2 regions of the Nocardioides sp. WG-D5 genome follow, and region 2 is predicted to be linked to the other one. Evidence: riboswitches for the same ligand, from Rfam matches in the RefSeq annotation. Region 2 holds a riboswitch; the other holds the start of a gene.

Region 1 (14,689 bases), 430 kb from region 2:
CCGCCGAGGACCTGCGCGGCGACGACGCCGCCTACAACGCCGCCGTCGTCCGCCGCCTGCTGGCGGGGGAGAAGGGCGCCGTACGCGACGCGGTGCTGCTCAACGCCGGCGCCGCCCTCGCGGTCCACGACGCCGGCTCCGGCAGTGTCGACGAGCGGCTCTCCGGCGGTATCGCCCGGGCTGCTGACGCCATCGACTCCGGGGCTGCTCAGGCGGTGCTCGACCGGTGGGTCGCGGCTACGTCGCGTTGATGTAGCGGATCACACGCCGAGCGCGCCCGTCAGTCCAGGCCGATGGAGAAGGCGGCTTCCAGGTCGACCTGGGAGTAGGTGCGGAAGGCGATGTGGGTCTCGGTCTCGAGCACGCCGGGGACCTTGTTGACCTTGTCGGCGACCACCGTGGCCACGTCCTCGTGGGCACGGACGCGCACCAGGGCGATCAGGTCGATCTGGCCGGTCACGGAGTAGACCTCGCTGACGCCGTCGATGGCGGCCACGGCCTCTGCCACCTCGGGGATCTGGGAGACCTCGGCATTGATGAAGACGATCGCTGTGATCACGCAGGTCACGTTAGCCGATCCGTCTAGAGGCTCGCTGCCCGCCGGCCCGCACCATCGATCGGGCAGGTCCACTCGCCCTCGATGTGGGCGAGGCGTACGCCCGGGGACTCCAGCCAGCGCAGCACCAGCTCGGTCTCCTCGGCGCTCGCGGCCGGCACCGGTCCCGGTGCGTCCAGGACCGTCTCCGCGCTGAGCTGGAGGTCGGCGACGTAGGCGTGGGCATTCGCGTCGCGGGGGATCACCCCGGCCGCGGCGAGCCTCCCGTGGCGGACGACGTGGACCGCCCAGCGGCCGTCGTCCTCCCGCCGGATCGCGGTGAGGTCGGGCAGCCGGGTCAGGGCGCTGAGCCGCTGGGTGCGGGCCGCGGCGCGCAGGTAGGAGGTGAGCCGGTCGCGGTGGACGGCCGCCTCCTCGAACCGCTCCTGCTCGGCCAGGCCGGTGAGCCGCTCGGTGATCGTCTCGACGACCTCGTCGGGCCGGTGGAGGATCGACTCGCGGACCCGGGACACCAAGGTCGCGTACGTCTCGGCCGGGACGCTCTGGTCGCACGGGCTCAGGCAGCGGTGGAGCTCGGCGAGGACGCACGGGGTCTTGCGCGGGAGCAGCGGGAGCCGGTCGGAGCACTGCCGGATCGGGAACGTGTCGTGGAGGGCCTGGAGCGCCTTCTCGGCGACCTTCTTGGAGCCGAACGGCCCGAGGTAGTCCGCGTCGTCGTCGAGCACCCGCTTGACCAGGGAGAGCCTGGGCCACGGCTCCTGGGTGAGCTTGACGAAGTGCATCTTCTCCGGCCGTCGCGAGCGGCGGTTGTAGGGCGGCTTGTGCTCGCCGATGAGCCGCAGCTCGCGCACCCCCGCCTCCAACGCCGTGGCGCACTCGATGCCCTGCACGGTCGCCGCCAGCCCGACCATCTCGCCCATCCGGGAGCGGGTCTCGGAGGCGGTGAAGTAGGTGCGTACGCGCGTGCGCAGGTCCTTCGAGGTGCCGATGTAGAGGACCCGGTCCTGGCTGTCCTTGAACAGATAGACGCCGGGCGCGTGCGGCAGGTCCTCGGCCAGATGGCGCTTCTTGCGCTGGGCGGTGGTGACCTTGGCCGAGAACGCGGCCAGGTCCTCGAGGGTCAGCACACCGAGGTTGCCGAGGCGCTCCATCATCCCGTGGAGGACGTCGACGGTGGCCCGTGCGTCCTGGAGCGCACGGTGGTTGGGGGTCGTGGGGGAGCCGAAGACCCGGGCGAGCGAGCCGAGCTTGTGGTTGGGCGCCTCGTCGCGGGTGATCACCCGGCGGGCGATCTTCACCGTGTCGAGCACCTCGAAACGGGGCCAGGGCCGCTCCTGCTTCGCGGCGAAGTGCTTGAGGAAGCCCACGTCGAACGGGGCGTTGTGGGCGACCAGCACACATCCCTCGGCGAACTCGAGGAACGCCGGCAGCACCGACTCGATCGTGGGGGAGGAGGCGACCATCGAGTTGGTGATGCCGGTCAGGACGGCGATCGACGGCGGGATGCCGGTGTGCGGGTTGACCAGCGTCTGGAACTCACCCAGCACCTCGCCGCCGCGCACCTTCACCGCGCCGATCTCGGTGATCATGCCGCCGTTGTCGGGGCTGTTGCCGGTCGTCTCCAGGTCGACCACGCAGAAGGTGAGGTCGCGCAGCGGTCGGCCGAGCTCGTCGAAGCCGCGCTGCGCCTCCCAGCGGCCGGCGGTCTCCTGGTGCCGGCGTGCCACGGCTCGGGCGCGCATCTCCTTCCGCGCCTCACGAACCGCCATCGTGCTCATGTTCGAACACACTAGCGGGCGCCACCGACAGAGGCGTCAACCCAGCAGGGGCGAGAGCGAGGAGAGCGGGACGGTGCGGGCACCGGCGCGGCGTACGTCCTTGATGACCTCGGCGTCGTCGGTGGCGACGAGGACGACACGGCCGGCGGGCTCGGCGTCGACGAGGTCGCGGATGACGTCGTCGGCGATGACGCCCTCGGGGGAGAAGATGACCTTGACGCCACGAGGGGGCACGGCGGTGGGACGTACGGACGCGGAGTGGGCGTCGAAGACGACGGTCGTCTCGGCGCCGGTGCGGGCCGCGATCGGGGCGATCGCGCGCAGCAGCCGCAGCCGCTGGGCATCGAGCGCGGAGTCGGGCCACAGGGCCTTGGAGACGTTGTAGCCGTCCACGATCAGCCGGACCCTGGGCATCGCCAGGAACTGCTCGAGGTGGGCGCTGCTGGTGACGCCCACGCCAGCGGCGGCGTCCGCGGAGGCCAGCTCGGCCTCGACCCGCTCGCCCGGGGTGCCGGTGACCGGCGGCAGCGCGAGCTCGCGGCGGAGCCCGCCGGCCGCGTCGAGCAGGGTGTCGAGCAGGAAACGGGCCCGCAGCGAAGCGTCCTCGCGATCCGTCTTCGACGTACGCCGCTCGGCGGCCGCCTCGCGCTCCAGCTTGTCGATCTGGCCGCGGAGCTGGCGCAGCTGGCGGTCACGTGAGGCGAGCTCCTCCTGGGCGCGGGCGAGCGCCTCGCGTGCCTCGGTCAGAGCCTCGTCCAGCCCGGTGCCGGCCTCGCGGGCGGCGGCCCGCGCCTCGCCGAGCTTGCGACGCAGCGCGGTGTTGTCGGCCTTGAGCTCGTCGAGCCGCGCCTTGCGGTCGGCACGCACCTCGCGGATCTCGTCCTCCGCCGCGGCGAGCTTGCCGCGCAGGCGCGCGACCTCGGCGTCGACCACCGGGACCGCGGCGGCGTCCAGCCGGTCGAGGGCCTCCTTGAGCGAGACCTCCCAGCCGTCGGGGCGGACGAGCCACACGACGGCGGCCGCCTCGGCCGGATCCTCCGGCAGCGTGACGTCCTCGCCGGAGCCCTCGGAGACGTACGCCGGGCGCAGCTGGCTCCCGACCTTCTCCCGCACCTCGTCGTCGGTCTCAAGCACCGAGGCGATCATCGCGCCGCCGGCCTTGGCGCGCCGGGCGGGCGCGAAGTCGGCGATCCGCTTGAGCGCGGGCGGGAGCCGCACCACGTCGGGAAGCACCCCGGCCGTGAGCGCGACGATGCGCCCCCGGACCGTGTCGGGGAGCGTCGCGTACGCGGAGACCTCCATGTTCCAAGTGTAGGGACCACCCCAGCGATCGCCGCCTCGAATACCGCGCTGCGATGGCGATGACACGCCGCACGCAACCGTACGAAAGCAAAAATGTCGGTGGTCGGTGAGACCGTCGCAGCATGACGACGAGAATCGACTGTGACACCTGCCTCGTGCGCGGACTGGCGTGCCACGACTGCGTGGTCACCGTGCTGCTGGGCCCGCCGCCGGAGCTGACCATCGAGGACGAGGAGCGCCGGGCGCTCGACGTGCTCGCCGACGGCGGGCTCGTCCCGCCGCTGCGGATGGTGGCTCTGCCACTAGTGGAAGGTATGTAGCCGAACTTTTGGGCGTGGGTGGTTGGCAGGTGGGGGATCCCGTCGGCTAATGTGCGCAGGAACTTGGCGCTCGTGGAAGTGAGTCAACCGGCTCACGCGAGTGTCGCGCTTAGTCCAGGCCCGCTTCGGGGCGGGCCAGGAGCCGGGGAACCACACCGGTCGTACGCCGCAAGACGGAGTGCGATCACCTGGGGTGCATCCGCCGCAAGGTCGATCTGGGAGACCAGGTCGAGGAGCGGTGGTAGGGCAGGTCGTGCCTGAACCCGTCAGCTCACCCGGTAGGCGTTCAACGACTACACAAGGAGACCGTCCGCTCGTGACACGCGACCGGAAGCGACTCATTGCCGGTGCAGCCGGCATCGCCGCCATCGGTGTCGCCGGGATCATTCCCGCAGCGACCCCCGCCCAGGCCGAACCAGACATCGACGACGTTCGCAAGAAGGTCGACAAGCTCTACACGCAGGCCGAGGCGGCCAACGAGGACTACAGCAACGCCAAGCTGCGGCTGCAGGACCTCAAGGACCAGCTCGAGGACCTCAACGCCGACGAGAAGCGCCAGAGCAAGGAGCTCGACAAGATCCGCGCCGAGCTCCGCGACTCCGTGCTGCGGCAGTTCGAGGGCTCCGACGTCTCCGCCGTCGGCCAGGTGATCACCTCCGAGGACCCGCAGGAGTTCCTCGCCGGTCTCGCCACCGTCTCGTCCTACAACGCGCTGCAGGCCGACCTGCTTGCTCGGTACAACACCGAGGCCGAGGCCCTCCAGGTGCGCCGCGAGGCCACCGAGGACGCCAAGGCGCAGATGTCCAAGGTCAAGACGACCATGCAGCAGAAGAAGAGCGAGATCGACGAGAAGTTCGAGGCGGCCCAGGCCGAGCTCGACGAGCTCGAGGCCGATGAGCTGGAGGCCATCCAGTCCACCGACACCAGCATCCCGTCCAACCTGCCGCCGCCCTCGGGCCGCGCCAAGGCGGCCGTGGACTACGCCCTGGCCCAGGTCGGCGACTCCTACGTCTACGGCGCCACCGGCACCGAGTCGTGGGACTGCTCCGGTCTCACCATGGGTGCCTGGGGCCAGGCCGGTGTCTCGCTGCCCCACTCCTCCTCGGCGCAGTACAGCAGCGGCCCGCAGGTCTCGCGCGACCAGCTCGCCCCCGGCGACCTGGTCTTCTACTACAGCCCGATCAGCCACGTCGGTATGTACATCGGCAACGGCCAGATCGTGCACGCCGCCAACCCGAGCACCGGTGTGAAGGTCTCGCCGATCGACGAGATGCCCTACACGGGCGCCGTCCGCCCGGGCTGAGTTGACCCAGGACCCCGAAGAGGCCGATCGTTCGCAGGTGCGAACGGTCGGCTCTCTTCTTTCCCGCCTGCAGGCGCACCCCGCCGTGATCGGGGCCGCGCTGGTGCTGGTGATGCTGCTCGCCGGGTTCGTCGGGTGGCGGCTCACCGGCGGTGGCGAGTACGTCGCGCCGACACCGTCCACCGCGCCGGTCGTGCGCGCCGACACCGAGGGCGCCCGGGCCTCGCTGGAGCAGCTGGTCAGCGGCGTACGTGAGGGGGCGGAGCCCGACGGCGAGGACGCCGCCTCGGTCGCGGTGCGCAACGCGCACGCCATCGGCCTCGAGGACGTGACCGCGCGGTACGTCGCCGAGGCGGGCAACGTGGAGCAGGACGGCTCCTTCACCGCCGACGTGGAGATGTCGTGGCGCACCCCGGGCGACCCGGCGCTGACCGAGGAGCTCAGGGTCGGCTTCGACGCGCAGGGGGCGATCACCGGCTTCTCGGCGTCCCAGGGCACCCGGATGCCGCTGTGGCTGAGCGGCCCCGTCGAGGTGCGCCGCGCCGGCTCCAGCCTCGTGATCGTCCAGGCCTCCGCGGAGGTCGCCGACCGCTACGCCGAGCTGGCCGCCACCGCGGTCGCCCAGGTCCGCAAGGTGATCCCGTGGGACCGGCCGCGCCTGGTCCTCGAGGTGCCGGCCACCGGCCTCGACTCCGCGCTCGGCGCCCAGCAGGGCACCTACACCGCCGTCGCCGCCGTGACCGCGACCGTCGACGGCTCCACGAAGCCCGGGACACCTCTCCATGTGTGGGTCAACCAGGGCGTCATCGGCGACCTGGACGCGCCCGGCGCCCAGGTGGTCATCACCCACGAGGCCACCCATGCGGCCACCGACGCGGCGACGAACGTCAACCGGCCGATGTGGCTGGTCGAGGGCTTCGCCGACTACGTCGCGCTGCGCGACACCAAGCTCCCGCTGAGCAAGACCGCCGGCCAGATCCTGGCCCAGGTCCGCGAGAACGGCGCCCCCGACCACCTGCCGGGCAAGGCCGAGTTCAACACCCGCTCGGAGCACTTCGGCGCCGAGTACGAGGCCGCCTGGCTGGCCTGCGAGGTGCTCGCCGAGGCCGGCGGCGAGCAGGCCCTGGTCGACCTCTACGACGACACCGGCCGCGGCATCCCTCTGGAGAAGGCCCTTCAGGCGAGCTTCGGCTTCGGGGAGGACGAGCTGACCGCCCGCTGGCGGACCCGTCTGTCACACTCTGCGTCGTGATCGGCATGCGGCGTACGTCCTGGGTGGTTCTCGTCCTCGGGGCGGTCGCATTCGTGGTGCTCGCGTGGACATTGATCCCGTGGCATCCCTACCCGGGCGGCCCGCTCGACCTGCCCGACGAGCGTGACGTGTTCACCCCCGAGGAGCTGGAGCGGATGCTGGCCTACTCCGGCACCGCGCGCTGGCTCAGCCGGGCCTCGCTGCTCGTCTCGCTGGTGATCGCCTGCGTGCTCGGGTTCACCTCGCTCGGAAGGCGCCTGGTGGCCCGGCTGCGGGGGCCGTGGCTGCTCCGGGTGGTGCTCGCGGTCGCCGTGGTCACGCTCCTCGGCTGGATCGCGACGCTGCCGTTCGGGGTGGCGATCCACCGCCTGCAGGTGCGCTACGGGCTCTCCAGGCAGGGATGGACGCCCTGGCTGACCGACTCGCTGCTCAACCAGGTCGTCGGCATCGTGATCACGTCCCTGGCGCTGCTCGCGCTCTTCGCCTGCATCCGCCTCGGCCGTCGGTGGTGGCCGGCGGTCGCCGCCGCCCTGGTCGCGGCCCTGGTGATGCTCGGATCGTTCGTCTACCCGGTCGTCATCGACCCGCTGTTCAACGACTTCGAGCCGCTGCCGCGCGGCCAGCTCCGCACCGAGGTGATGGCGATCGCCGAGCGCGAGGGCGTCGATCTCGACGATGTCCTGGTGGTCGATGCCTCCCGGCGCACGACCTCGCTCAACGCGTACGTCACCGGCTTCGGCTCCACCCGCCGGGTCGTCCTCTACGACAACCTCGTCGACTCGCAGCGCGATGCGGCGGCGCACGGGGCGGTCCTCTCCGTCGTCGCCCACGAGCTCGCCCATGCCAAGCACGACGACGTCCTGGTCGGCACCGTCATCGGCGCCGCCGGCGCGGTCGCCGGCGTCGGCCTGCTGGGGCTGCTGCTCTCCTACCGCCGCCAGGACCAGTACGCCACGCCCGAAGGCATCCCGATGCTGCTGGCGGTCTTCGCGCTGGCGAGCGTGCTCGCGATGCCCGTCCAGAACGGGCTCAGCCGGCACGTCGAGGCCCGCGCCGATGTCGACGCGCTCCACGCCACCGGCGACCTGGAGTCGTTCACGCGGCTGCAGCACGCCCTCGGCGTACGCTCTCTCTCCGACCCGTCGCCGCAGGCGTGGTCGCAGTGGTGGTTCGGTTCGCACCCGACGACCCTGCAGCGGATCGCGATCGCGCATCGGGTTCTGGACTGAGATAAAGGCCGAGTCGGCGCATCCGACGCCTCTGGCTCGCTTCGCTTCGCCAGGCACGGGGTCAGATGCGCCGACTCGGCGCCACTGGAACAGCTTTTACTTCGCGTAGAGCGCCTCGACCTCGTGGCTGAACTCGCGCATGACCACGTTGCGCTTGAGCTTGAGGCTGGGGGTGAGCTGGCCACCCTCCTCGGTCCAGGAGTCGGGGATGATCACGAACTTGCGGATCGACTCGGCCTTGGAGACCGCCTTGTTGGCGTCGTCGACGGCGCTCTGGATCACCGCGCGCAGGTCCTCGTCGTCGACGAGGTCGTCGATGTTGGCCGACTTGCCGTTGGCCTCGGCCCAGGTGGGCAGCGCCTCGGGGTCGATGGTGACGATCGCGCCGATGAACGGCTGGCCGTCGCCGACGACGATGCACTGGTCGACGAGCACGTGGGCGCGGAGGCGGTCCTCGAGGACGGCCGGGGCGACGTTCTTGCCGCCGGCGGTGACCAGGATCTCCTTCTTGCGGCCGGTGATCTTGACGAAGCCCTCGTCGTCGACCTCGCCGAGGTCGCCGGAGTGGAACCAGCCGTCGTCGGTCTTGGCCTCGGCGGTGGCCGTCGGGTTCTGCCAGTACTCCTTGAGCACCTGGCCGCCCTTGAAGAGCAGCTCGCCGTCGTCGGCGACGCGGACCGAGGTGCCGGGGAGCGGCCGCCCGACGGTGCCGATCTTGAACGCCTCGGGCAGGTTGACCGTGAGCGCCGCGGTCGTCTCGGTGAGGCCGTAGCCCTCCAGGACGGTGACGCCGATGCCGCGGTAGAAGTGGCCGAGGCGGTCGCCGAGCGGCGCGCCGCCGGAGATGGCGTAGGAGCAGTTGCCGCCGAGGGCGGCGAGCAGTTTGCCGTAGACGAGCTTGGAGAACAGCTTGTGCTTGGCGGTGAGGAGAAGCGGGGCCTTGCCGGTCTCGGTGGCCCGGGAGTAGTCGATCGCGACCTCGGTCGCCATGTCGAAGATGCGGCCCTTGCCGTCGGCGACGGCCTTCTGCGAGGCGGTGTTGTAGACCTTCTCGAAGACCCGCGGCACCGCGAGCACGAAGGTCGGCTGGAAGGTGCCGAGGTCGGCGACGAGGTTCTTGATGTCGGGGGTGTGGCCCAGGCGGGTGCGCGACTTGATGCAGCCGATCTGGATGATCCGCGCGAAGACGTGCGCGAGCGGCAGGAACAGCAGCGTGCTGCGGCCCTCGATGTTGAACAGGCCGTCGAGGGAGTCGACCGCGACGCCGAGCTCGAACATGAAGTTGCCGTGGGTGAGCACGCACCCCTTCGGGCGCCCAGTGGTGCCGGAGGTGTAGATCAGGGTCGCGGCGTCCTCGGGGGTGACCGCGCTGCGGCGGGCCTCGAGCTGCTCGTCGGTGATGTCGGTGCCGAGCTTGACCAGCAGGTCGACGGCGTTGTCGTTGATCGACCAGACGTTGTTGAGAGCGGTGCAGCTCGCGCGGACCTCGCTGATCCGGCCGATGTGCCCGGCGTCCTCGGCGACGATCGCGACGGCGGCGGAGTCCTGCAGGATCCACTCGATCTGCTCGGCGGAGGAGGTCTCGTAGATCGGCACCGTCGCCGCGCCGGCGAACCAGATCGCGTAGTCGATCAGGGTCCACTCGTAGCGAGTCTTGGAGAGCAGCGCGACCCGGTCCCCAGCGCCGACACCCGCCGCGATCAGACCCTTGGCGACCGCGGAGACCTCGGCGAGGAACTCCGCGGACGTCACGTCGACCCAGGTGCCGTCAGGACCTGGCCGGCTGAGGACGGCCACATCGGGCGCCTCGGCGGCGTTGCGGACGACATCGTCGCTCAGGTTGCCGGTGGGGGGAACGACGTACGTCGCGGGCGTGGAGAACTCGCGCACAAGGGCCTCCGCATACTGATGGTAGGTGGGTACGAACCGGAGGTTACCCCCGTCACAGCCCGACCATTTCACCGGGATGCTATCCGGTACGCTCCATGCCACCTAGCAAGTCAGGGAGTGAGGACACCACCGATGGCCGATCAGACCACCTCGACGATCGTGATCGAGGCCGCGCCCTCGGCAGTGATGGCGGTGATCGCGGACTTCAAGTCCTATCCAGCTTGGGCCAAGGGCATGCAGGAGGTCAGCGTCCTCGAGACCGGCGTCGACGGGCGTGCCGAGCAGGTCCGGTTCGTGCTCGACGTCGCGCCGATCAAGGACGAATACACCCTGGCGTACGACTGGGACGACGACCGTCAGGTGACCTGGTCGCTGGTGAAGGGCAACCTGCTGCGGTCGATGGACGGCGCCTACGTGCTGCGCGACCTCGGCGGCCGCACCGAGGTCACCTACCGGCTCGCGCTCGACCTGAGCATCCCGCTGATCGGCATGCTCAAGCGCAAGGGTGAGAAGGTCCTGATCGACACCGCCCTGCGCGGCCTCAAGCAGCGGGTGGAGAAGTAGGGCATGCCTTCGTGAGAATCCTTCTCTTCACCGGCAAGGGCGGCGTCGGCAAGTCCACCGTCTCGGCCGGCACCGCGGCGATGTCCGCGGCCCGCGGGCTGCGCACGCTGGTCCTCTCGACCGATGCCGCCCACTCGCTGGGCGACGCCTTCGGCCTCGAGTCGGCGCTGGGCTCCGAGCCCGTCCAGGTCTCCGACCACCTCTACGTCCAGCACGTCGACGCCCAGCGCCGCTTCGAGGAGTCCTGGGCCGAGGTGCAGGGCTATCTGCTGAGCGTCCTGGACACCATCGGGGTGGACCGGATCGCGGCCGAGGAGCTGACCGTCATCCCCGGCGCGGAGGAGGTCTTCGCGCTCCTGGAGCTGCGCCGGATGGCCGTCTCGGGGGAGTGGGACACGATCGTCGTCGACTGCGCCCCGACCGCCGAGACGCTGCGCCTGCTCGCCCTCCCCGAGGCCCTGGGCTGGTATCTGGAGCGCATCCTCCCGGTCCAGCGCACGATGGTGAAGGCGCTCAAGCCGGTGCTCACCAAGGCTGCCGGGGTGCCGATGCCCGGCGACTCCGTCTTCGACGCGCTCGTCCGGCTCCACGACGAGCTCGCCGACGTCCGCGCCCTGCTGTCCGGCCCCGAGGCGTCCGTACGCATCGTGCTGACCCCCGAGCGGGTCGTGCTCGCCGAGGCACGACGGTCGTGGACGACGCTCTCCCTCTACGGCTATCGCGTCGACGGTGTCGTCGCCAACCGGATCTTCCCGGCGGGCGGCTCCGACGACTGGCGGGCCGGCTGGGTCAAGGCCCAGGACGACGTGCTCGGCGACGTCGGCGCCTCCTTCGAGGGGCTGCCGGTGTGGCGCTCGTTCTACCGGCCCTCCGAGCCGGTGGGCGTCGAGGATCTGCGGGAGGTCGCCGAGGCCGCCTATGCCTGGACCGGCAGCGTCGACCCGCTGGCTGTCCCCGAGACCCCGGCGCCGTTCCGGACCGCGAGCGACGACGGCGGCGAGACCACCGTGGTCCACCTGGCGCTGCCCGGGCTGGCCCAGTGGGTCGAGCGTGACCAGGTCCAGCTGGGCCGCAACGGCGACGAGCTGGCGATCACCGTGGGGTCCTACCGGCGGCTGCTGACCCTGCCCGCCGCACTCGCCCGGATGCGCGTCAGCGGGGCGCGCGTCGAGGGTGGGGAGCTGCGAGTAACGTTTTCTCGGCAGACGACGAACATCGAGAGCGAGTAATCGTGAGCGAGCAGCGCCACGAGTGGGCGGACGAGCCGTTGGGGTCGACCGCCGAGGAGCTCGGCCGGCTGATGGAGGCCATCGGCGAGTGGGCCAAGGACTCCCGGATCGGCCACCTCGCCGAAGGGCTCGGAGACCATCTCGGAACGGGGGCACCGGAATGCACCTACTGCCCGCTGTGCCGTACCGTTCATGTCCTCCGGGAGTCGAGCCCGGAGGTCAAGGTGCATCTGGCCAGCGCTGCCGCATCGTTGATGCAGGCCGCGGCCACGGTGCTCAACGCGGCGGCCACGAGTCCGGGTGCTGGCCCTAGTGAAGGCGAGGATGCTCACAGTGATGGCGTGCGGGCTGAGGAAGATGCGACCCGGGACTGGGCGCGACGCTCGGAGAAGGTCGAGCGGATCGATCTCGACGGCTGGAGCTGAGGCATGACGACGACGAAGAAGCTGGCCTGCGGTGTCGACGTGGGTGGCACCAAGATCCTCGGCGGAGTCGTCGACCACGACGGCAACATCATCGAGGACCACCGGGTCGAGTCGCCGGCGAAGAGCCCGGAGGCCATCGAGGCCGCCATCGTCGAGGTGGTCCAGGAGCTCAAGACCAAGCACCCGATCGAGTGCGTCGGAATCGGCGCTGCGGGCTACATCGACAAGGGCCGCTCGACGGTCCTCTTCGCCCCCAACATCGCCTGGCGCGACGTGCCCCTCAAGGAGCGCCTGGAGAAGGTCCTCGAGCTGCCGGTCGTGATCGAGAACGACGCCAACGCCGCTGCGTGGGGCGAGTTCGAGTACGGCGCGGGTGCCGAGGTCGACAACATGATGCTGGTGACCGTCGGCACCGGTGTCGGCGGCGGCCTGGTGCTCGAGGGCGACCTCTACCGCGGCGCCTTCGGCGTCGGCGCCGAGATCGGCCACATGCGGGTCGTGCCCAACGGCCACCTGTGCGGCTGCGGCAACCGCGGCTGCTGGGAGCAGTACGCCTCGGGGTCGGCCCTGGTGCGCAACGTCCGCGCCGCGGCGCGCGGCGGGTCGCTGCTGGCCCGCGAGGTCCTGGACCGCGCCGAGGGTGACCTCGACAAGATCAAGGGTCCGCTGATCACCGAGGCGGCCCGCGACGGGGACGCCTTCGCGATCGAGGCGCTGACCGACCTCGGCATCTGGCTGGGCGAGGGGATCGCCTCGATCGCCGCCGTGCTCGACCCGGCCGTGGTGGCCATCGGCGGCGGCGTGGCCGAGGCCGACGACCTGCTGCTCGGGCCTGCGCGGCGCGCCTTCCTGGCGCAGCTGACCGGCCGCGGACACCGCCCGATGCTCGACATCCGCAAGGCGACGCTGGGCAACGAGGCGGGCCTGATCGGCGCGGCCGACCTGGCCCGCAGGTGAGCCACGTCCGATGAGCCGGGTCCAGTGAGCCTGCACATCGGTGTCGACATCGGCGGCACCAAGGTGCTCGCGGCGGAGGTCTCGCCGTCCGGTGAGGTGCTCCGCACCGCTCACCGCAGCACACCCGGGCGCCGGGTCGAGCTCGAGCTGGTGGAGGACGCGCTGACCGAGGCGGTCACCGAGGTGGCCGCCGGCCGGCCCGTCGCCGGCGTCGGGCTGGCTGCCGCGGGGTTCGTCGACGCGGCGGGGGAGCGGGTCATGTTCGCTCCTCACCTGCCCTGGCGCGGCGAGCCGACCCTGACCCGGCTGTCCTCCCGCTGGGGCACCCGGGTGGCGCTCGACAACGACGCCAACTGCGCCGCCCTGGCCGAGTTGGAGCTCGGCGCGGCCCGCGGCGTCGACTCGGCCCTGCTCATCACCCTCGGCACCGGCATCGGCGGCGCCGTGATCCTCGACGGCCGGGTGGTGCGGGGCCGCAACGGGATGGCCGGGGAGTTCGGCCACATGCAGGTCGTGCCCGGAGGGCTGCCCTGCGAGTGCGGCCTCACCGGCTGCTGGGAGCAGTACTCCTCCGGCAACGCGCTGGTCGCCTTCGTGCGCGCCCGCGTGGAGACCGAGGAGTACGCCGGCGGCGCGCTCGACGAGCTGGCCGCGGGTGACCCGCTCAAGATCACGGGCCCGGCCATCACCGCCGCTGCGGCCGACGGCGATGCGCTCGCGCTGGCTGCGTACGAGTCGGTGGGGTCCTGGCTGGGGGTCGGGATGGCCGGCCTGGTGGCCGCATTCGACCCCGAGCTCCTGGTCGTCGGCGGGGGAGTCTCGACCGCGGGCGACCTGCTGCTGGCGCCCGCCCGGACGGCCCTGGAGGCCTCGCTCGTCGGTCGCCTCCACCGCGAGGTGCCGCCGATCGCGGAGGCCGCTTTCGGGGCCGAGGCAGGGGTCGTGGGTGCGAGCATCCTGGCCCGCCGGGCCACCGGCGAGAGCTAGACGCGGGCGCCGTCGTCCCAGGGGTCACGGGGCTCGGACGGCATCGTGATCAGCAGGTAGACGAACCCGGCGATGAAGGCCGCGACCAGTCCGCCGATGACCCAGCTGTCGAAGTGCCGGTCGGTGACCTGGGTGACCACGATCAGCACGAGCACGGCGACCGGTGCGCCGAGCACGCCGATCCACGCCAGCAGACGCGCCGGGGTCGGCTTCGGCAGGGGCGGCGGAGGCGGCGGGACGTAGCCCTCCTCGTCGTCGCGCCACATGTCGTCGTAGGGGTCCGGCTCGTCGACGGGCTCGACGATGTCGATCTTCTTCTCGAAGAGTCCACGGGAGACCGGCTCCTCCTCGAGGGCGGGGCGGTCGCCGTAGTTCTCGACGATCTCGCGCCAGACTTCCTCGTCCGACGGCGGTCCGTCGGCAGGCACGGAGGCGTCGTCGGAGGCCCCGGTCGTGTCCTCGGGCCGGTCGTCTCGGTCACTCACTCTTCCAGCCTAGCCGGATCTCATGACAGGGTGCGGGAGTAGAAGTACCTGTCTCGTTATAGGCTCATCGGTCGAAGGCAATTTGGGAAGGCGATGGGGTGTCGACGAAGCTCTTCTACTCGTTCTTGAAGTGGGTCGCTGTCGGTCCTCTGCTCCGGGCGGTTTTCCGTCCGACCTGGGAGGGTGTGGAGAACATCCCGCGCAAGGGGCCGGCGATCCTGGCCGGCAACCACCTCTCCTACGCCGACTGGCTCTTCATGCCGCTCGGCTCTCCGCGGATGGTGCGGTTCGTGGCCAAGGCGGAGTACTTCACCGGCACGGGCGTGAAGGGATTCCTGCAGCGCACGTTCTTCAGCGGCACCGGCAACGTGCCGATCGACCGGTCGGGAGCGACCGCGGCCGAGGGTGCCCT
Region 2 (14,689 bases):
GGTCTTCGACCTTCTGCGTCTCGACGGGCGGCTGCTCATCGAGGAGCCCTGGACGGAGCGCCGCAAGGTGCTCGAGGCGGTCCACGCCGAGGGCGACCTGGGCTCGTGGCAGGTGCCGGCGACGTACGACGACGGCCGGATGCTCCACGAGGTGACGAAGGCGCAGGGGCTGGAGGGGGTCGTGTCCAAGCGGCGCGGTAGCCGCTACCGTCCGGGCGAGCGGAGCAGGGACTGGGTGAAGCTGCCCCACCGCTACCGGGCCTCGCTAGTGGTCGGCGGCTGGCGACCGGAGGTCGGCACCGAGGGCGGCGCCGAGCGTCTCGGCGCCCTGCTCGTCGGGCAGCCGACACCGGACGGGCTGATCTACCGCGGGCGGGTCGGCAGCGGCATCACCGGCAAGCGGGCACAGCGGCTCGGAGAGCTGCTCCGCGAGACCGCGAGAAGCCCGTTCGCCGGGCCTGACGTCGACCCCGACGGAGGCGTGCCGGCCCTGGACGCGAAGGGCACGCACTGGGTCGAGCCGCTCCTCGTCGTCGAGGTGGAGACCCATGGCAGCCCTGTCGCCGCGCCGAGCTACAAGGGCCGGCTGCGGCAGCCGAGCTTCATCGGGATCAGGGACGACGTCTCACCGGAGGATCTGTGATGGTCGATCGAGAAGAGGTACGCGTCGAGGTCGACGGACGCGTCCTGACCCTGACCAGCCTGAGCAAGGTGCTCTATCCACGCACCGGCATGACGAAGGGGGAGGTGCTCAACTACTACGCCCAGATCGCGCCGGTGCTTCTGCCGCAGCTCCAGGACCGTGCCGTGACCAGGATCCGCTGGCCGCACGGCATCGGGGACATGTCGTTCTTCGAGAAGAACGCCCCGGCCGGCACGCCGCGCTGGGTCCGCACGGTGACCGTCCCGACCACCGGCTCGCGCACGGCCGACCACAAGGAAGGCACCCTCACCTTCCCCATCCTCGACAGCCTGGCGGCGCTCACCTGGGCCGCCAACCTCTCCGCTCTGGAACTGCACGTCCACCAGTGGACCGTCGGTGCCGACGGCACGCCGGCCGGCGCGAACCGGATCGTGATCGACCTCGATCCCGGCGAGCCGGCCGGGCTCCAGGAGTGCTGCCAGGTCGCGCTCCTGGTGCGCGAGGCGCTGGGCGAGCGCGGACTCACCGCAGCGCCGGTGCTCAGCGGCAGCAAGGGCCTGCACCTGTATGCCGCCCTGCCCGAGCCCGTCGAGCCGGATCTCGCCACGGCGCTGGCCAAGGAGATCGCCGAGGACCTGCAGAAGGCCAACCCGAGCAAGGTGACCGCGACGATGACCAAGAGCCGCAGGTCAGGCAAGGTTTTCCTGGACTGGTCACAGAACTCGGGGTCGAAGACGACCATCTGTCCCTACTCGCTCCGCGGCAAGGAGATCCCGAAGGTCGCGGCCCCGATCAGCTGGGACGAGGTCGAGGACGGAGCCGAGGATCCGCTCGCGATCGACCAGCTCGGACCTAACGATGTGGTCACACGGGTGTCAGAATCGGGGGATCTCTTCACAAGGGCTACAGGCCTCTAACTATTGTTCTCCCCATGTCTAACTCCGTGCTCGTCGTAGAAGACCAAGAGGACATCGCCGCCCCGCTGGTGCGCACGCTCCAGCGAGAGGGTTACGACGTCACCTGGGTCGACTCCGGCAAGAAGGCGCTGGAGCTGCTCGCGCCCCCTTACGAGGCCGAGCTCGTGCTGCTCGACCTGGGTCTTCCCGACATGGACGGACTCGAGGTCTGCAAGGCCGCGCGTGACAACGGCTACGAGGGCGGGATCATGATCCTCACCGCCCGCGACGCCGAGATCGACCTGGTGGTCGGGCTCGACGCCGGTGCCGACGACTACCTGGCCAAGCCGTTCGCGCTGGCCGTCCTCCAGGCCCGGGTCCGCGCGCTCCTGCGCCGCTCGGGTCCGGTCGAGCCCGGCGCCGACGACGACGCCCTGCGCATCGACGTCGCCGCCCACCGGGTCTACGCCGGCGAGCGCGAGGTGACGCTGACCGGCAAGGAGTTCGCGCTCCTGGCCGTGCTGGCCGCCTCCCGCGACAAGGTGGTCTCCCGCGACCGGCTGATGGCCGAGGTCTGGGACGAGAACTGGTACGGCTCGACCAAGACCCTCGACGTCACCGTCGGACGCCTGCGCCAGAAGCTCGAGGCGGCCGGTGTGCAGGAGAAGGTCGTCGCGGTCCGCGGAGTCGGGTTCCGGCTGGAAGCCGGAGAGTAGTCACAGCCGACTCGAAGTCGGAGCAACCGCAAGTCCAACACGGCGTCAGACCATTGTTCAGTGCGTGAGATGACTCACAAACGACGGCAAAAACACGCGTAACCACGCGGAATGTGCTCGGAAACCGGGCATTCGGGATTGGATCCGGTCCAAATCGCATGTCACCTTGGTTGAGCCGTGCAGAACGCACGACCGGCCCCGGTACACGCCGAATCCTGTCCCTCCGGAAGCCGGCCCCTACTACTGAACCCCCTTTACCCTCACACTCAGCAGTACGTATGGGACAGGAGCGGGGGACCCAAGTTCCACGCGACTAACTCGGACGGTCGCTTGGGGTGAAGCCATCCAAGGATGGCCGGGCAACCTTCTGGCCCGAACCCGACAGCTCACCTCGCAGGCGTGGGAAGGAACTCACGCATGTCCAAGTCCGTATCCCGTCCTGCCCATCGAGGCAACGCGCGCCCGTTCCGGTCGCCGAACGTCTCGCTCGTGCGGGCCATCACAGGATCTCTCAGCGGCCACGGCAAGCTCGCCGGCCGCATCACCCTCGCCAGCGGTATCGCCGCCGGTGCTCTGGTGGCGGTTCCCGCCGCCAACGCCGCGCCGGTCTCCCATGAGGTGACCACCGTCGAGTCGGCCCCCGTGGTGGAGGCTCCGACCCTGGAGGCCTCGGCCACCCCCGCGGCGATGCTCACCGACATCCAGCAGCTCGAGAGGGCTGTCGAGGTGCAGCAGCGCAAGGCCGAGGCAGCCCGCAAGGCGGCCGAGGCGAAGCGCAAGGCAGCGATCGCGGCCAAGAGGGCCGCGGAGGCGAAGAAGAAGGCCGAGGCGGAGGCCAAGGCCTTCGCCGCGAGCCAGCAGGGCAAGATCGAGCGGGCGATCAGCGTCGCCTCGGAGCAGATCGGCGACCCGTACGTCTGGGGTGCCACCGGTCCGAGCGCGTTCGACTGCTCCGGCCTGACGCAGTACGCCTTCAGCGCCGCCGGCATCGAGCTTCCCCGGGTCTCGCGGGACCAGGCTGCTGCGCTGCCGACGATCCCGAACGACCAGATCCAGCGCGGTGACCTGATGTTCTGGGGCAGCCCCGTCTACCACGTCGGCATCTTCCTGCGCTGGGAGAACGGCGAGGCGATCATGCTGCACGCCCCCAAGCCGGGTGCGGCTGTTCGTGAAGAGGCTGCCTGGAGCGGCTGGTTCGCCGGCTCGACCCACCAGGTCTGAAGTTTCTCGGGGCCCGTTCGATCGGGCTGACCCCCACATATCCCCCTGGCGCTCGCCCTCCGGTTCCCCTTGCCGGAGGGCGAGCGCATATGTGGGCCGGCGAATCGGGTGCTGCACCACGCGTCAAGTAACCTGTAAGACGTGGCAGGCCCCGAATTCGACACCGAGATCAAGCAGCTCCAGGCAACGATGCAGACCATCGGCCAGGTGCTGGACCTGGACGCGATGCGCAAGGAGATCGCCGACCTCGGCGAGCAGGTCGCCGCGCCCGATCTCTGGGACGATCAGGACAACGCCACCCGGGTCACCGGACGGCTCTCCCTGCTGCAGGGTGAGCTCAACAAGTTCACCGAGCTGAGCAGCCGCATCGAGGACCTCGAGCTGATGGTCGAGATGGCCCAGGAGGAGGGCGACGCCGACACGCTCGCCGAGTCCGAGGCCGAGCTGGGCCGGGTCAAGAAGGCCGTCGAGAGCCTGGAGATCCGCACCCTGCTCTCGGGGGAGTACGACTCCCGCGAGGCCCTGGTGACGATCCGCTCCGGCGCCGGTGGCGTCGACGCTGCCGACTTCGCCGAGATGCTGATGCGGATGTACGTCCGCTGGGCCGAGCGCAACAAGTACCCCGTCGAGGTCTTCGACACCTCCTACGCCGAAGAGGCTGGGCTCAAGTCCGCCACCTTCGCGATCCACGCGCCCTACGCCTACGGCACCCTGTCCGTCGAGGCCGGCACCCACCGCCTGGTGCGGATCAGCCCCTTCGACAACCAGGGCCGCCGCCAGACCTCCTTCGCCGCGGTCGAGGTCGTGCCGGTGCTCGAGCAGACCGACGAGATCGAGATCGACGAGAACGACATCAAGGTCGACGTCTACCGCTCCTCGGGCCCCGGTGGCCAGTCGGTCAACACCACCGACTCGGCGGTCCGGCTGACCCACATCCCCACCGGCACCGTGGTCTCCTGCCAGAACGAGAAGTCGCAGCTGCAGAACAAGGCCGCCGCGATGATCGTTCTCAAGGCCAAGCTGCTCGCGCTGAAGAAGGCCGAGGAGGAGGCGCAGCTCAAGGAGCTGAAGGGCGACGTCGCCGCGTCCTGGGGCGACCAGATGCGCAACTACGTCCTCAACCCCTACCAGATCGTCAAGGATCTGCGTACGACCTACGAGGTCGGCAACCCGCAGGCCGTCTTCGACGGGGACATCGACGGGTTCCTCGAGGCCGGCATCCGCTGGCGCCGAGGTGCCGAGAAGGCCGAACAGAACTGAGCTGATGGTTGCGCAAACGCGCACCAGGCTTCCACTCCCGGGCCGCGGCGCGGCGTACGTCTATGACGTCTACGGGCCCGAGGACGGGGTGCCGATGGTGCTCTTGCACGAGCTCGGAGGCAGTGCGAAGCGGTGGCAGGAGGTCGTGCCGCCGTTCGCGGCCGAGCACCGGGTCCACGCCTTCGACATGCGTGGGCACGGCGACTCGGACTGGGCCTCCGACTACTCCCACCGACTGATCGCCGACGACGTCATCGTCGCGATGGACTCGCTCGGGATCTCCGGTGCCGTGGTCGTCGGGCACTCGACCGGCGGCAACGTCGCCCTCCTGGTCGCCATGCACCGGCCCGACCTCGTCTCCCGGCTGGTCCTCGAGGACGTGGTGCCGCCCGCGCCGCGCCGGCGGAGGCTGCCCGGTCGTGCCACCAGGCCGATGCCGCACGACTGGGAGTGCATCGCGTCCCTGCTGGTCGAGGCGACGACGTACGACGCGTGGATGTGGGAGCAGCTCGAGCTGCTGCCCATGCCGACCCTGATCGTGGCCGGCGGCGGCAACAGCCACATCCCGCGGGCCGACCTCGAGAAGGCCGCCCTCCGCATCCCGGAGGCGGACCTGGTCCACTTCGACGTCGGCCACTTCGTGCACCGTAACCAGCCGTACGAGTTCGCCGACACCGTCCTCGCGTGGCTCGCGTCGCTGCGCTGAATGCGACGCGTCCCGCGTCGCGGGTGGGATCCCCATCCCTAAGGACCCCACCCGCTCTCGCCAGCCGGCTCTGCTCTGACTCAGTGCCTGCGGCGGCGCGCGCCGCCCGGTGAGGTGCCTACCCGGCCCGAGCGACTAAGTCGATTAAAGCACTAGACTTTGCTTCGGCGCAAATGACGCGCCGATAGAGGGCGGGGCGGGTGTGGGGCCGGCCGTCAGGCGGCGGCCGCGGTGGCGGTCACCAGGCACCAGCGGGACGCGCGCTTCTGCAGCGCCGCGGTCGACTCGCCGGCCTTGCCGGTGAGCTCGCAGGAGAGCCAGGCGTCACCGAAGAGCCCGCGGTAGACGACCTTCGGCTGCTTCTTCGCGTCGGTGCAGGTGAGGGCGACCGACGGCTTGCCGTACGCCGGGGTCGACGCGGCCTTGCAGCCCTTGGGCACGCTCTTGGTCATCTGGGTGGCCCAGTCCAGCGTGACCGGCGGGGCGAAGACCCACGCGCGCGCCGAGGTGGCCGCGTCCTCCGGGCCGGTCCAGATGCAGCCGTACTCCTGGGCGACGTCGTTGACCTCGCCCGAGATCGCGGTCTGGTCGCCGTCGCCGTAGGCCTTCTTCTCGGTGGCGGCGCCGCCGAGGGCCTCGGTCGCGTCCTCGGTCGGGACGCGGTCGCAGAACGCGCCGCGGCGTACGTGCATCGTGGTGGTGTCCGCGGTGCTCAGGTCGCCCTTGACCTCGGGTGCTTCCGGCTCGTCGTCTTTCAGGGTGAGCACGCCGACCCCGACCGCGATCGCGGTGAGGACTACGGCACCGATGAGGATCCGGACTGCAGAGCGCACGCCGTCAGAGTACAGGGGCAGGTATGTCAGAGCCGAAGTGCTGAGCCCACCACCATTGCACTACCCTCGGTGCGGTGATCCGCTTCGAGAAGGTCAGCAAGGCCTATCCAGGGCAGGCCCGACCCGCCCTCAACAGCCTTTCGATCGACATCCAGAAGGGGGAGTTCGTCTTCCTTGTGGGCCAGTCGGGCTCGGGGAAGTCGACGGCTCTCAAGCTCATGCTGCGCGAGCAGCGGCCGACCACCGGCCGGGTCTATGTCGCCGGCAAGGAGATCAACCGGCTCGCCGGCTGGAAGGTGCCGCGGCTGCGTCGCCAGGTCGGCACGATCTTCCAGGACTTCCGCCTCCTCGCCAACAAGAACGTCGCCGAGAACGTCGCCTTCGCGATGCAGGTGACCGGCCACTCCAACCGCGAGATCCGCGAGCGCGTCCCGGAGACGCTCGAGCTGGTCGGTCTCGACGGCAAGGGCGACCGGATGCCCGACGAGCTCTCCGGTGGTGAGCAGCAGCGCGTGGCCGTCGCCCGGGCGTTCATCAACCGGCCGATGATCCTGATCGCCGACGAGCCGACCGGAAACCTCGACCCCGGCAACACCGTCGGCATCATGCGCCTGCTCGACCGGATCAACCGGTCGGGCACCACCATCGTGATGGCGACCCACGACGTCCAGATGGTCGACCAGATGCGCAAGCGCGTCATCGAGCTCGAGCACGGCCACCTCGTACGCGACCAGGTCCAGGGCGGCTACGGGGCTCAGTTCTGAGGCTTCAGTCCTCGGCCGGCCCCGCTCACCCTGACCAGGCTCTCGACTAGAGAAAGTTTCCTCTACCCGCCATGCAGCTGCGTTATGTATTCACCGAGCTCCGCCAGGGGCTACGCCGCAACCTGTCCATGCACGTCGCGGTGGCCCTGACCCTGCTCGTCTCGCTCACCCTGGCCGGCGTCGGCCTGCTGCTGCGTGAGCAGGCCCAGCTGACCGAGGAGGTCTGGGGCGACGAGCTGCAGATCACCTTCTACATGTGCAACGGCGCCAACGACCGCAACCCGCAGTGCGCGGGCGCCGTCGACGACAGCCAGAAGAAGGTCATCACCGACGCCCTGGACGACAACAAGTACGTCGACAAGGTCGAGGAGGAGAGCCAGGAGCAGGCCTACGAGCGGCTCCAGGCTCTCGACGTCGAAGGCGTCAGCGGTCCCGACCCGGTGGTCAGGGCCGACGACATGTGGGAGTCCTACTGGGTCACGATGACCGACCCGCACCACTCCGCCGAGATCATCGAGGCCGTCGCCGGCCTGGACGGCATCGACCACGTCGGTGACGTCCATGAGGTCACCGGGCCGATCCTCGCCGCCGTCGACGGGCTGCAGAGCGCGGCGCTGGTCGGCGCGATCGTGCTGGTCGTCGCGGCGCTGCTGCTGGTCGCCAACACCATCCGGCTGGCGGCCTTCGCCCGGCGTCGCGAGATCGGGATCATGCGGCTGGTCGGTGCCTCGACCCTCTACATCGCGCTCCCGTTCCTCCTCGAGTCGCTCGTGGTGGCCCTGGTCGGCATCGCGCTGTCCGGCATCGCGCTGGCCTCGGTGATGTACTTCGGCGTCGAGCAGCGGCTCTCGTCCACCGCGGTGACGCAGTGGGTCGGCTGGGAGGAGTTCTTCAGCTCCTTCGCCATCGTCGCGGTCCTCGGCATCCTGCTCACGCTGGTCCCGACACTCCTGCTCACCCGCAAATACATCAAGGTCTGATCCGGATCCCCTACGGTCTAGCCGTGCACGTCTTCCCCCGTGCCGGCAGGCTCGCCGCTGCGCTCAGCTGCGTCGTGGTCGCTGCCGTGCTGCTCTCGCCGACCCTGCCCTCCTCCGCCGACGAGAGGGACCGGCTCGAGCAGGAGCAGCGGGAGATCCAGCGCGACCAGAAGGCCGCGGCCGAGGATCTGGAGCACTCCAGTGCCGGGCTGCGGGAGGCATCGGCGACGTACGCCGCGGCGCGGGAGAAGCTCGACCGCGCCCAGACCCGGCTGAACGAGCTCAACGCCCGGCTCGTCGAGGTGCAGGCCGCCCACACCCAGGTGAAGGCCGAGCTCGCCGAGCAGAAGGTGCTCCTCGCGAAGGCGAAGAAGGAGCTCGCCGAGGGCCAGGCCGAGGTGAAGGCGCAGCGCGAGCAGATGCGCGACGAGATCCTGTCCCGGTTCACCGGGGGAGACCCGCGACTGGCTCAGGCGGCGGCCCTGCTCTCCGGCGGCTCGCTCGAGGACCTGATGCGCCAGCAGACGTACGTCGACGCGGCCGCCGCGGGCCAGGACGCCACGCTCCAGCGGATGGAGGCGACCGAGACGATGCTGGTCGTCCGCGAGGCCGAGGTGCAGGAGGCGACCGACGCGATCGCCGCCAAGGAGAAGAAGGCCCGCAAGCTGGTCGCCGAGGTCGACTCACTCCGGGACCAGGCCGCCGCGGCCCACGACGAAATGTCGACCCTGGCCGAGCGGGCAGCCACCGCCAAGCGGTCGGCCGAGGCGGCCCGGGCGGCGGACGCCGCCGAGCTGCGGAAGCTGGAGGCGGAGGAGTCGGCGCTGCGTACGAAGATCCGGTCGCTGGCGTCGGCCGGCTCCGGCACCGACCGCAACGTCGGCTCCGTCGGCGGGCTCTTCGGGATGCCGGTGACCGACACCTACATCACCTCGCCCTACGGCATCCGCAAGCACCCGATCTACGGCTACGTCGCGCTGCACAACGGCACCGACTACCACGCTCCCTGCGGCCGCCCGCTGCTCGCCATCGAGTCCGGGCAGATCATCTCGACCTCCTACTCGAGCGTGTGGGGCAACCGCCTGTACCTCTACCTGGGCAAGGTCAACGGGCACTCCTACACCGCCGTCTACAACCACATCTCGAGCTACGCGAAACGCTCGGGGAGCGTCGGGCGCGGTGAGACCGTGGCCTACGCAGGGACCACGGGTTGGTCCACGGGCTGCCACCTGCACTTCACCGTTCTGCGCGACGGCACTCCGGTCGACCCGGTGCCGCTGATCGGCGGCTGAGGCCTAAACGTTTCGCGGTCATGACCTCCTGCCTGAGAGAATGGAGGAATGGCGAAGGAGCAGGGGCGCAAGATGATCGCGCAGAACAAGAAGGCGCGACACGACTACCACATCGAGGACACCTACGAGGCCGGCATGGTCCTGCAGGGCACCGAGGTGAAGTCGCTGCGTGAGGGTCGCGCGTCCCTGGTCGACGGCTTCGTCGACATCGACCGCGGCGAGGCCTGGATCCACGGGATCCACATCCCCGAATACCTCAACGGCACCTGGACCAACCACGCCGCCCGCCGCAAGCGCAAGCTCCTCCTGCACCGTGCCGAGATCGACAAGATCGAGCGCAAGGTCGCCGAGAAGGGCCTCACCGTCGTCCCCCTCGCCCTCTACTTCCTCAACGGCCGCGCCAAGGTCGAGATCGGCGTCGCCAAGGGCAAGAAGTCGTGGGACAAGCGCAACACCATCGCGGAGCGTACGGCCAAGCGGGAGGCCGAGGTCGAGGTCGGCCGCAAGCTCAAGGGGATGAAGGGATAACCGAGTGGGGAATGTCTGCAGGGGACTGTAGTGTTGTCCTGTTGCCAGCATCGCTGGCATTGAAAACTCAAAAGGGGCTGATCGGTTTCGACTTGGGACGTTGCTCCCAGGGGAAGCGGGTCGAGGAGCCAGCGTCATCTCGTAAACGATCGCTGGAAACCAATAACTGCCAACGCTAAGCGCAGTTCCTTCGCTCTCGCCGCCTGACGCGGTGATCGAAGCGTCTGACCGAGTATCCGTCTCCGGCTCGGATCCAGGCGTCATCTAGGAGACTCCACCTCATGCACATGCCGACGGGGCATGAGGGACAACTAGTCGGCTGAGCCTGTCGGGGACGTGTCTGCGTCGAGCCCCGGGGATGAGAGAACGCCACCCACAGACTGCACCCGGAGAAGACCTGGCACGGCGCTCGAGGACCGGGGTTCGATTCCCCGCAGCTCCACGAACCTGTGGCCGACGTGTGCCCGCGCTTCGCGCGGGCCACGTCGGTTCGTCATTTTCAGGCGACGCTTCGCGTCGCGGCGGGGATATCCCCGCACCCCTTAGCTCCGCGTGGCTGATGTCGTCGCTCGCGCGGAGGCGGGGGCTTCGCCACCCGCACCCCCGTTCATGTGGCGCGTGGCTGATCGCGTCGCGGCGGGCCTTGCCGTCGACCCCTTAGTTCGGCGTGGCTGATGTTTCGGTGGGCGGAAGACTTCCGGTTGTTCACCTCCCTGGCGGGACGACTTCTGTTGCGTGCGCGATAGGGTTGTGAGGCGTACGTCACATGGAGGTAAGGATGTTCGAGGAAGGACAGCTCTACTCGCCCGTCACCGTGGGCGAGGACGGGCAGGTCGAGGTGCATCTGGGGGACAACCACCCCGGGTTCGCAGACCAGGACTACCGGGCTCGACGCAGCGAGATCGCTGGCGCCGCGCTCGGTTGGAAGCCGGGGCGGCCAGTGCCGCGGATCGACTACACCGAGACGGAGAACGAGATCTGGCGCACGGTGTGCCGTGAGATCGCGCCGCTGCACGCCAAATATGCCTGCCGCAACTACCTCGCGGCGGTCGAGGCCCTCAACCTCCCGCAGGATCGGGTGCCACAGCTCGACGAGGTGAGCGCGGGGCTGAAGCCGCTGACCGGGTTCGAGTACGTCCCGGCCGCGGGGATCGTCCCGCTGGAGGAGTTCTACGGGAGCCTGGCGGACGGGCAGTTCCACTCGACGCAGTACCTGCGCCATCACGCGGTGCCGCTCTACACGCCCGAGCCCGACATCATCCACGAGGTGATCGGCCACGGGAACCTCCTCGCCGACCCGCAGGTCGCCGAGGTGAAGCGCCTCGCCGGCGCGGCCGCGCGGCGCGTGGAGACCCGGGAGGCGCTCCAGGTCGTCGCCGACGTCTTCTGGTTCACCATCGAGTTCGGCGTGCTCCACGAGGAGGGTGAGATCAAGGCGTACGGTGCCGGCCTGCTCTCCTCCTACGGCGAGATCGAGGAGATGCGGGAGGTGGAGGTGCGTCCGATCGACTTCGCCCAGATGGCGACGATCGACTACGACATCACCCACTATCAGCCGGTGCTCTTCGCGGCGGAGTCCTTCAGCCACATGGTCGACGAGGTCGGCAACTTCTTCGCGACCTGCGACGACGACACGCCACAGCGTCTCGGCGCCGTCTAGACCGATCCGATCACGTCCGAGGGGTTAGCCTCGGACGATGATCGACGGCTACCGCAACCGCGCGCTGGAGGTGGCGCTCGCCGCCGCCGACGTCGACGCGGTCGGTGCCGCGCTGCGTACGGGGCAGGTTGTCGTTCCCCAGCTCGACGAGGCCCGGATCAGGGTCTTTCCCGGGGATCGCGGCAACCGGCCACCGTACGAGGCGATGATCTTCTCCTCCCAGGAGGCGCTGGAGACGTTCCTCGCCGAGGACACGCGCCGGCGCGCGCAGCTGCGCAACGCCGACGGCCTGCGTGACTTCCTGACCGCCAACATCGAGGAGATCGCGTACGTCACCTTCGACCCCGCCGGACCGAACCGGTTCCGCCTGGGCATCAAGGAGGCGCTCAAGACGCTCGGCCCCAAGCCGCACGTCGACCTGCGGCTGCCGAAGGCGCAGGAGTGGTACGTCGTCGACATGTCCGACGAGGACATCCGCGACTACCAGCTCGCCGACCTGGCCGACAAGGTCCTCCCGAAGGTGCAGCGGTCCAGGATCGAGCAGCCCGAATGGGCCCGATGGATGGCCGCGGCCAAGGACGCGGCCGCCAAGCAGGGCGCCGCGTTCCTGGCCTTCTGGCTGCAGCGCGTCGGACGGCGCCCGGCCGGGCTGGCGGTCGCGCTCAACCGGCCCGCTCCGTTCGGGATGGTGCGGCATCCGCTGCAGGCCGAGACCACGACGGTGGGGGAGCGGTGGGTGGCCTCGCCCGACCGGCTCTACGAGTCACGGCTGATCTACTCCTTCCCCCACCCCGACCTCGCCGACCTGGTCCTGCCGACGGTCGACCTCGTGGTGGCGACGCTGTCGTGGGGAGATGAGTCGTGAGCTGCGTCTTCTGCGATGTCGTCGCGGGCGACCTGGAGGCCGAGATCGTCTTCGAGGACGACGGCTTCCTGGCCTTTCTCGACCACCGGCCGGTGCAGAAGGGCCACATCCTGATGGTGCCCAGGCAGCACCTGGCGACGCTCCTCGACCTCCCGCCCGACCTGCACGCAGGCTTCGTCGCGAACGCCCAGCGCCTGGCCGCCGCGGTCGTCGAGGGCCTCGGCGCCCAGGGCAGCTTCGTCGCGGTCAACAACGTCGTCAGCCAGTCCGTGCCGCACCTGCATCTCCACGTCGTCCCGCGCACCCGCGGCGACGGGCTCAAGGGCTTCTTCTGGCCGCGCCACAAGTACGCCGCCGGCGAGCAGAAGGAGTACGCCGACCGGCTCCGCGCCGTGCTGGGCTGACGGACCACCACGGTCGGGTAACAACGCCCCAGCCTTGTGTCGGCACGGCTAGCGTCCGGTGTTGCCTGCAGAAGAGGAGACAACGTCGTGTCGCTCACCACTCCGCCGCGTCCGGTGGCTCTCGCGGATGAGATTCCTGAACTTGCTCGTCTCGCCCGGGTCGGCACCAGGTTGCACCCCCGGCCGGGAAGCCCGACGGTGCTGGAGAGCTCCGTCGGCGGACCGTTGTTGTGGCCTGAGGACGAGCCATGGCCGTTCTGTCCTGGCGACCATGCGTTCGAAGAGGATGGCTCGGAGCCGCTGCCTTTGATCCCCGGAATCCAGCTCTATCTTCGCGATGCTCCTGCGCTGCCGCATCCTGCTGGAGCCGACCTTCTCCAGCTGATGTGGTGCCCGACGTTGAGCATCGACTCCGACGATCACACCGCCGACGGGCATCTCCAAGCTTTCTGGCGGGCGTCCACCGAGATCACGACAGTGCTGGGCGATCCACCTCGGGCGCCGAGAGAGCGCATCTGGGCGGATATCGTTCCGGCGCCATGTGTGGTGCATCCCGAGCACATCACCGAGTACCCCACGGCCGACTGGCTGCCGGAGGAGCTCGCGGGCGCTGCAGAGCGGTGGGAAGCGATCTTCGGTGAAGACTGGAGATATACCTACAACTCCCTCGCGGTCGCGCAAGGCATCAAGGTCGGTGGGTGGGCCGGTGCGGCCTCATTCTGGGGTCCCGCTGGGCCGGAGTACTTCCGTTGTGAATGCGGTGCGGCGCTCGATGCGCTGGTCCAGCTCGATAATGAATGGGACGGGTCCAATATCTGGAGACCGATCGAGGACGCTGAGAGCACAACGTATGAGCTACGGCGACGTACCCAACTCGCTGCTGACCTGCAGATAGGTCGTGGGTACGCGCTCCAGACCTACTACTGCACTGCCGACTGGACCCATCCGATCGCGCGCTACATGCAATGACCTCGGGCAGCCGGTGAAGACAAGTCTGGCGTAGCCGACGAGCGCGGATCCCGCGAAGGAATGCAGTTGGCTGAGTTCACCGAGGCGTACGGCTTCGGCCATCGAGGCGTCGGGGCGAGGTCGGCGGAGACCGATTCACTCGAGATCAGTCGTCATCCACTGATCCCGGGAGTGCGCCATGTCGCTGTCGTCCGTCGCGTCCAAGACCTTCACCTCAACGCTGGCCGGCGTGGCGCTGGCCGCAGGCACGATGCTCGTTCCGGTGGCGGTCAACGCCGTCGAGGCCCACCGGGCCGAGGACATCACCGTCACCGCCCACCGCGGCGCGAGCGCGTACGCCCCCGAGAACACCCTCGCCGCCTTCGCCGTCGGCATCGAGCAGGACGCCGACTGGATCGAGTCGGACGTGCAGGCCACCAAGGACGGCGAGCTCGTGCTGATGCACGACACCACCTTGTCGCGCACCACCGACGTCGAGCAGCGCTTCCCCGGCCGCTCGCCGTGGAACGTCAAGGACTTCACCCTCGCCGAGATCAAGACCCTCGACGCCGGCTCCTGGTTCGGCGAGAGGTACGCCGGTGAGCCGGTGCCCACGCTGAAGGAGATGGTCGAGCAGGTGCGGCCGACGCGGTCCGGGATCCTGATGGAGCTCAAGTCGCCCGGGCTCTACCCGGGTATCGAGAAGAAGGTCGCTGCCGAGTTCGACTCGTTCCCGGGCTATGTCGAATCAGCCGTCGCGGCCGGACGGCTCGCCGTGCAGAGCTTCGACTTCGGCTCCATGAAGACCTACAAGAGCATCCAGCCCGAGGTGCCGGTCGGTCTGCTCGGCACCCCGGCCTACGCCGACCTGGACAGCTACACCTGGGCCGACCAGATCAACCCGCACCACGGCTCCTTCGACGCCGGCTACGTCGCCCGGGTCCACCGGCTCGGGATGGACATCCACTCCTGG

Evidence for each region. Region 2 has a riboswitch for cyclic di-AMP ahead of ACWZJV_RS22110 (C40 family peptidase). Riboswitches for the same ligand answer to the same signal wherever they lie in the genome.
Region 1: linked by a shared signal. The riboswitch ahead of ACWZJV_RS24170 (NlpC/P60 family protein) and the one ahead of ACWZJV_RS22110 (C40 family peptidase) in region 2 are both predicted to bind cyclic di-AMP.

The regions. Positions count from the first base shown of each region.
Region 1 is NZ_CM132928.1:4,994,629-5,009,317, forward strand. Features, by position in the region: gene trpD (anthranilate phosphoribosyltransferase) at 1-251, shown strand, start outside; gene ACWZJV_RS24150 (Lrp/AsnC family transcriptional regulator) at 281-559, opposite strand; gene ACWZJV_RS24155 (DEDD exonuclease domain-containing protein) at 583-2,334, opposite strand; gene ACWZJV_RS24160 (NYN domain-containing protein) at 2,371-3,636, opposite strand; gene ACWZJV_RS24165 (hypothetical protein) at 3,759-3,956, shown strand; cyclic di-AMP (ydaO/yuaA leader) riboswitch at 4,053-4,257, shown strand; gene ACWZJV_RS24170 (NlpC/P60 family protein) at 4,273-5,259, shown strand; gene ACWZJV_RS24175 (hypothetical protein) at 5,297-6,511, shown strand; gene ACWZJV_RS24180 (M48 family metalloprotease) at 6,517-7,740, shown strand; gene ACWZJV_RS24185 (AMP-dependent synthetase/ligase) at 7,837-9,630, opposite strand; gene ACWZJV_RS24190 (SRPBCC family protein) at 9,763-10,194, shown strand; gene ACWZJV_RS24195 (ArsA family ATPase) at 10,206-11,423, shown strand; gene ACWZJV_RS24200 (DUF5304 family protein) at 11,426-11,848, shown strand; gene ACWZJV_RS24205 (ROK family glucokinase) at 11,852-12,805, shown strand; gene ACWZJV_RS24210 (ROK family protein) at 12,830-13,792, shown strand; gene ACWZJV_RS24215 (hypothetical protein) at 13,789-14,277, opposite strand; gene ACWZJV_RS24220 (lysophospholipid acyltransferase family protein) at 14,376-14,689, shown strand, end outside.
Region 2 is NZ_CM132928.1:4,565,130-4,579,818, forward strand. Features, by position in the region: gene ACWZJV_RS22095 (ATP-dependent DNA ligase) at 1-643, shown strand, start outside; gene ligD (non-homologous end-joining DNA ligase) at 643-1,560, shown strand; gene ACWZJV_RS22105 (response regulator transcription factor) at 1,575-2,255, shown strand; cyclic di-AMP (ydaO/yuaA leader) riboswitch at 2,509-2,670, shown strand; gene ACWZJV_RS22110 (C40 family peptidase) at 2,673-3,476, shown strand; gene prfB (peptide chain release factor 2) at 3,618-4,736, shown strand; gene ACWZJV_RS22120 (alpha/beta fold hydrolase) at 4,741-5,442, shown strand; gene ACWZJV_RS22125 (hypothetical protein) at 5,658-6,275, opposite strand; gene ftsE (cell division ATP-binding protein FtsE) at 6,350-7,039, shown strand; gene ftsX (permease-like cell division protein FtsX) at 7,111-8,019, shown strand; gene ACWZJV_RS22140 (peptidoglycan DD-metalloendopeptidase family protein) at 8,043-9,311, shown strand; gene smpB (SsrA-binding protein SmpB) at 9,360-9,839, shown strand; RNA gene ssrA (transfer-messenger RNA) at 9,913-10,284, shown strand; gene ACWZJV_RS22155 (phenylalanine 4-monooxygenase) at 10,618-11,499, shown strand; gene ACWZJV_RS22160 (hypothetical protein) at 11,537-12,364, shown strand; gene ACWZJV_RS22165 (HIT family protein) at 12,361-12,768, shown strand; gene ACWZJV_RS22170 (hypothetical protein) at 12,856-13,737, shown strand; gene ACWZJV_RS22175 (glycerophosphodiester phosphodiesterase) at 13,916-14,689, shown strand, end outside.